DNA from 2 places in the Hydrogenophaga sp. NH-16 genome. Region 1 is predicted to be linked to the other one. Evidence: predicted binding sites of a transcription regulator. Region 1 holds the regulator's gene; the other holds the start of a gene.
What was found. Region 1 encodes FNR, which switches genes on or off when oxygen is low (the NO sensors DNR and NnrR bind a similar motif). Its sites were predicted from a motif close to TTGATNNNNATCAA; they were not measured.
Positions count from the first base shown of each region.

Region 2: DD542_RS17680 (hemerythrin domain-containing protein) is a predicted target of FNR. The motif match lies at 1,883-1,896, and genes of this name have one in related genera.

Region 1 covers NZ_CP029344.1:3,007,431-3,010,835, reverse strand. Annotated here, with positions in the region: gene ccoG (cytochrome c oxidase accessory protein CcoG) at 1-765, shown strand, start outside; gene DD542_RS14480 (FixH family protein) at 859-1,095, shown strand; gene DD542_RS14475 (hypothetical protein) at 1,143-1,436, shown strand; gene fnr (fumarate/nitrate reduction transcriptional regulator Fnr) at 1,515-2,234, opposite strand; gene hemN (oxygen-independent coproporphyrinogen III oxidase) at 2,412-3,405, shown strand, end outside.
Region 2 covers NZ_CP029344.1:3,656,797-3,660,201, reverse strand. Annotated here, with positions in the region: gene DD542_RS17690 (peptidoglycan-binding domain-containing protein) at 1-1,063, opposite strand, end outside; gene DD542_RS17685 (lysozyme inhibitor LprI family protein) at 1,325-1,759, opposite strand; gene DD542_RS17680 (hemerythrin domain-containing protein) at 1,980-2,573, shown strand; gene DD542_RS17675 (YbfB/YjiJ family MFS transporter) at 2,724-3,405, shown strand, end outside.

The DNA of each region.
Region 1 (3,405 bases):
AAGTACATGTGTCCCTACGCCCGCTTCCAGAGCGCCATGTTCGACAAGGACACGATGATCGTGACCTACGACAAGGCGCGTGGAGAGCCGCGCGGAGCACGTTCGAAGAAAGCCGACCCCAAGACCCTGGGCCTTGGGGCTTGCGTCGACTGCACGCTCTGCGTGCAGGTCTGTCCGACGGGCATCGACATCCGCAACGGACTGCAGTACGAATGCATTGGCTGTGGTGCCTGCATCGATGTCTGTGATGAGGTGATGGACAAGGTGGGCTATCCGCGAGGACTGGTCAAGTACTCGACGCAGAACGGCATGGCCAAGGGCTGGACCCGTGAGCAGATGGTCCGCCACGCTTTCCGTCCCAGGGTGCTCGTCTACTCCAGCGTTCTGGCGGTCATCACCCTGGCTGTGTTTGTCAGTCTCTTCCTGCGCACGCCGCTGAAAGTTGATGTGATTCGCGACCGTGGCGCGCTGGCGCGCATGGTGGAGCAGGGGCGCATCGAAAACGTGTTCCGCCTGCAGATCATGAATGCGACCGAGTCGCCGCAGCGCTACCAGATCAGCGTCGACGGTCTTGAGGGCGTGATGATCGCGTCGGAAACCGAGGTGGACGTGCTTTCCACTGAAGTGCGTTCCGCCGCCGTGCGGGTGCAGATCCCGCCCAACGCCGCACCCGCCGGATCGCACCCGATACGGTTCACCGTCCGGTCCACCGCCGCTGATGCGTCCGAGGTCGTGGAGAAGGCGGTCTTCATCGTTCCGCGCTAAACTGGATTTATAAGCCTTATGGAACAAGTCATGTCAGCAATTTCTCGTCCAGTTGACCGCGCACCAAGCACACCTTGGTGGAAGGTCCCGCACATGTGGATGGTGGTGGGCGGTCCTTTGCTGGTCATCATTGCAGGTCTGGTCACCGTGGTCATCGCCGTGAAGAATCCAGACCCTGTGCTCAACAAGTCCGATTACGAGAGGGATCTTGCGGCGGCTCAGCGACTGGAAGGGCAGGCCAAGGTCGATGCGATGGCCAAGTTGCAGCCGGCCCATCAGGCCCGCAATCACGCCGCCTCCCCCGTCGTCCCGGCGGCACCCTCCAAGTAGGACGCCACACCACCGGATGTGACAACACAGGAGTGAAGGTGACGCTCATGAATGCTCAGCGGTGGATGTGGATAGCTTGGCCTGCCTTTCTGGTGGCTGCCGTGCTTGAGATGGTTGTTTTCGCCATGGTCGACCCTGGTGATCTCCATTGGTTCGGCAGCCCCCTGGAGTTGTCTCGCCAAGCCATCTACACCTTGGCGTTCTTTGTGTTCTGGGGCGTCACCATGGCATCGAGCGCGCTGACCACCCTGTTGTCCATGTCTCCGTTCGAAGTCAACCGCTGCCCGGTTCCCGAAGCGGAGCGCCCCCGGGACTGCGCCCGCAACGGCGGGTGCGGCTAACCCTCGGCTTGCACACAAAGAGAAACCCCGCTCAGGCCTTGGGCCCAAGCGGGGTTTCTTTCGTTCAAACGCCCAGACTCAACGGCAGCTCTGAGGGTTCACGATCTGCTTGAGTGCATCGGTGTTCTTGATGTGTACGTAGCGTTGTTTGACTTCGATGGTGCCTTCCTCAACGAACTTCGAGAAAGTCCTGCTCACGGTCTCGAGCTTCATGCCCAGGTAACTTCCAATCTCCTCCCGGGTCATCCGAAGGATGAGCTCTGACTGCGAGAAACCTCGTGCATGCAGACGCTGGACGAGATTGAGAAGGAACGCTGCGAGACGTTCCTCGGCACGCATGCTGCCCAGCAGCAGCATGACACTGTGATCGCGGACGATTTCCCGGCTCATGATCTTGTGGACATGGTGTTGCAGTGTGGTGAACTCCCGCGAGAGTTCCTCGACCTGGTCAAACGGCATCACACAGACCTCGGCGTCCTCAAGCGCAATCGCGTCGCAGGAATGGCGGTCGCTGACGATGCCGTCCATGCCGATGATTTCTCCGGTCATCTGGAAGCCGGTGACCTGGTCTCGCCCATCGGCCGTGGTCACGCAGGTTTTGAAGAAGCCCGAGCGCACTGCGTAGAGCGAAGTGAACTTGTCGCCGGTGTTGAACAGCGCGGTTCCCCGCTTGATCCTCCTGCGCGTGGAGATCACGGTGTCCAGCTTGCCCATTTCCTCGGGATTGAGGCCCATTGGCAAACACAACTCCCGAAGGTTGCAGCTGGAACAGGCGACTTTGATGCTGTGAATGTCCATAAATCTTCCAGATTTCGCCCGAAGCTTAACGCATGGCCACAAGTGCCAGCAAGGCGGGCGCTCTCATCCTCGTTGCGAGCATGGGGGAAAACCCGGGGCTTGGATGGCCCTTGATCTTGATCAAGGGTGCGATTTCCGCCTTGGTGCACATTCGCGCTGAGAACTGGAGAATTGTTTGTGAGTCACGCCATTTCAGACGAATTGCTCAAGCGATTCGACATCCCGGGGCCCCGCTACACCTCGTACCCCACCGCGGACCGCTTTGTAGAAGCGTTCACGGAGAGCGACTACATCCAGGCGCTGGAACAACGTCGGGCAGGCTCGCTCGCGTTGCCGCTGTCGTTGTACGTACATATTCCTTTCTGCGAGTCTGTCTGCTACTACTGCGCCTGCAACAAGGTCATCACCAAACACCACGAAAGGGCTGCGGAATACCTGCGGTATCTGTCGCGTGAGGTGGAGCTGCAGGTACAGCATTTCGGCAAAGGGCATGCCGTGTCCCAGCTGCATCTGGGAGGAGGGACGCCCACCTTCCTGTCCGACGCCGAGCTGGAAGACCTCCTGACGATGATCCGGCGCAACTTCACGCTCGTGCCCGGAGGCGAGTACTCCATCGAGGTTGACCCCCGCACGGTGACGGACCAGCGCTTGCAGACACTGGCCAGGTTGGGTTTTAACCGACTGAGTTTCGGTGTACAGGATTTCGATCCCGCTGTTCAGAAAGCGGTGCACCGGGTTCAGCCGGCCGAACAGGTGTTCGCTCTGGTCGAGACAGCCCGCAAGATCGGGTTTGAGTCGGTGAATGTGGACCTCATCTATGGATTGCCGCTGCAGACCCCTGAGTCGTTTGCCCGTACGCTTGCCCAGGTCAACCAGTTGCGCCCCGACCGCATCGCGCTGTATGCCTACGCGCATCTTCCGGCGCGTTTCAAGCCGCAACGGCGAATCGTCGCTGCCGAGTTGCCCAGCGCGGGAGACAAGCTGTCGATGCTGTCGGCTTCACTGGATGCGATGAGTGATGCGGGGTATGTCTATGTCGGCATGGATCACTTTGCGCTGCCCACGGATGCGCTGGCGGTGGCCAAGCGGCAAGGGCGCCTGCACCGGAATTTCCAGGGCTACAGCACGCAGCCGGATTGCGACCTGATCGCTTTGGGTGTCTCGGCCATCG
Region 2 (3,405 bases), 650 kb from region 1:
ACAGGATCTTCTGCCCGTCGTTGCGCAGCTGGACGCGGGTGACCTCGCCCAGCGCGGCGCGGTGCTCCAGCAGGTAGTGGTGCGACGACTCGGCGATGCGGTCGATCTGGTCGCCGCTGAACCGGCCACCCGTGCGCAGGCCGTCCACCATGCGCTGCAGGGAGGCCGAGCTGGTGGCGTCCAGCGCCGGCGCAATGCCCAGCGCCTGCAGGGTGGGGTGGTCGCCAAAGCCGGTCGGGGCGAGCCGGTGTTCGCGCTGGAACTCGGTGAGCAGGCGCTCGGTGCCCGCGCCGAAATCGCTGTCGTCCTTGAGGGACTTGCCGTTGCGCTGCAAGGCCTGCTGCAGCAGCCGGACCTCGTTGCCCTGGTCCCCGCGGTCGAGCACCGACGGGTCGTTGACATCGCGCCGGTAGGCGGCGAGGGCGGTCTGGATCTCGGGGATGTGGCGTTCTTCGGAAGGGCGGTAGCGGTCGCTGGCCACCTGGCGGTGCGCGGCTTCCATCGCCAGCGCGTTGCCGGGTTTCTGGAAGTTCTCCTGGTACTGGCGGGCGAGTTCGCCGGCTTTGTCCGCGTCGTAGTTGGGCACCGAACCGTTCAGTTCGGCCACTTTGTTCATGAACCTCTCATAGTCCGCTCCCCCCTTCAACGAACCGACCAGTTCCCGGTACGAGGCAGGGTGCTGGTTGGCGTTCTTTGCGAGGATGCACAGCACCTCGAAGCGGCGCTGTTCCGGAATGTGTTGGCCATGCTGGTCGATGACCTCCTTGGCTGCGTCGGCCACCGCCTGGACCTGTGGAAAGTCGATGTTTCTGTGAATCCACTGCTTTCCTGCATCTGAACCCGCCCAGGCGTTGAAGGTGTCCCGGTGCTCGGCGGAGATGAACCGAATGGAAGGTCGGTTCCGCTGGCCGTTGCCATGACTGAGCAGATCGCTTCTCAGTTCAGCGAGGCCGGCCCTGTCGTCGGGGAAGGGCAGCTGGTGGGTACGGGCATAGGCCGAAGTCTGGGTGATCACCGCATCCACATAGGTGGTCTCTCCGGGCAGGAGAGACCTGCCGTTCACGGCTCCCAATGGCCAGGTGCCACGCTGCCCGAGGTCGACCTGGATGGACCCGAGCGAATAACCACTGTTCGCTGCTACGGCAGAGACGGTTCCCCATTCCTGGGGGCCCACCCCGGCGACGCTCAAGCGGTACGAGGCAGGGCCTCCTTCGGTGCCTCGTCCCACGACGAAGTACACCGCTCCGGCACGTTGTGCCGCGTCATTGATATCGATGTGTTTCATTGTCTTTCCCCCTGAATCGGTCTCTCTGGACCGTGGTGCTTATTTGCCGAGCCTGGTGATGGTCAGGTGGCGTTGCAGCTGCTGGCGACGCTGTGCGGTCCAGCGGATTTCGTTCTCATCGACTCCCATGTCCAGTCCCTGCGGGTCGTAGACGCTCTGTGCCAGGGTGCCTTCCTGTTCGATGAACGTCTTCCATGCGTTCTGGGACTTCGTCAGCTCGGCCCGCTGCGACTCGTTCAGCTGTCTGGCCAGGGCTTCGTACAACTGGTTCAGCTGATCCTTCTGCCAGGCCAGCTCTTTCTGGATGCACGGCGCCTGCTCCACGCGCCCGTTGGCCTTCTTCATACAGTCCAGGTAGGTCTTGCTTTCCAGCAGCCCGAGCGGGGGCGGGGCTTCCGGGGTTTCGCTGGCGGTGGTGGCGCAGCTGGCGGCGCCCAGGGACAGGGCGAGGAGGGCGATTCGGATGGGTTTCATGGTGGGTGGTGTGACAGCGGTGGACAGAACCAGGCAAGGCCCGGGAACCCCAAAAATGCTAGCACTTTGGTATGCAACGACTTGTAAGACCCACCCCCTTCGGCGGGTGCCGCCCCGCGAGGCTTGACATGTATCAAACCCCCTGGCACCCGGTTCCGCCATATTCGGGGAACCATTCGCCGACCGGACGGTCGGCTATGCACAGCCGGAGACAACACCCATGACCCACGAAGCCCTGCGCGTCATTCGCGAAGAACACGCCACCCTGGCAGCCATGCTGCAGTCGCTGATGCAGCTGGTGCGGCGCGGGCCCGAGGTCAACGGCCTGGACGATTCCAGCCGCTTTTTTGATGTGCTGCGCGCGATGCTGTTCTACATCGACGAGTTTCCCGAACGTCACCACCACCCCAAGGAGTCGGACCTGCTGTTCCCGCGCGTGGTCAAGGCCGCGCCGCACACCATGGCCACCATCGACCAGCTGGAGCGCGACCACCTGCGCGGCGAGCCCCGGGTGCGCGAACTCATGCACATGCTGGTGGCCTGGGAGTTGCTGGGCGACGGGCGCCGGGCGGCCTTCGTCGACGAGGTCACGCGCTATGTCGACTTCTATCTGGAGCACATGCGGCTGGAAGAGACCGTGATCCTGCCGGAGGCCGAGCGCCACCTCACCGAAACCGACTGGCACGCGCTCAACGCCGCCTTCGCGACCAACCAGGACCCGCTGAACGGCCGCATTCCGCGCGACCCGCAGTTCGACCGCCTGTTCACCCGCATCGTGATGAAGGCGCCGGCGCCGGTCGGTCTCGGCGGGTAAGGCATGGCCCCCACGCTCCGCCGCTGACGCGGGTCGCTGCCCCCCGAGGGGGCGCGAATTCAGCTTGGGAGCGGCCCTGCGCTGAATTCGGAGCCCCCACGCCCCACCGCTGCGCGGGTCGCGGCTGCCTTGGCGCGCCACAATGGGCGGATGCCTCTTTCCTTGCCTCACGACCCCATTCCCTATGGGCGCCTGGCCCTGGCGCTCTCGCTCGGTGCGGCGGTGTCGCTGGGCATCACACGCTTTGCCTACGGGCTGCTGCTGCCACCGATGCGCGAGGACCTGGGCTGGAGCTATGCGCTGGCCGGGTCGATGAACACGGCCAACGCCGTGGGCTACCTGCTCGGCGCGATGGCCATGGCCCGGCTGCTGCAGCGCACGTCGCCCAGCCGGCTGTTCGTGGTCGGGGCCGTGCTGGCCACGCTGTTCATGGCGGCCAGCGGCTTTTTCACCAGTGCCGCGGCGCTGCTGCTGCAGCGGCTGCTGGCGGGTGTGGCCAGCGGCCTGGTGTTCAGCACCGGTGGCCTGCTGGCGGCGCGGCTGGGGACGCGGCAGCCACAGCGCAGCGGCCTGCTGCTGGGCCTGTACTACGGGGGCACGGGCATCGGCATCGCGCTGTCGGCGCTGGGGGTGCCGCTGGTGCTGGACATGGCGCAGGGACGGCCGCACGCCTGGTCCTGGGGCTGGTGGGCGATGGCGCTGCTGTGCGCGGGCGCCACGGCGCTGATGGTCTGGCCGGCCCGCGTGCTGGACCGGCTGGAGGCCACGCCGCCGCAGGCCGCCAGCGGTGCCGCCGGGTCCACGGTGTCGCTGCGCCCCTTCCGCTGGCGCG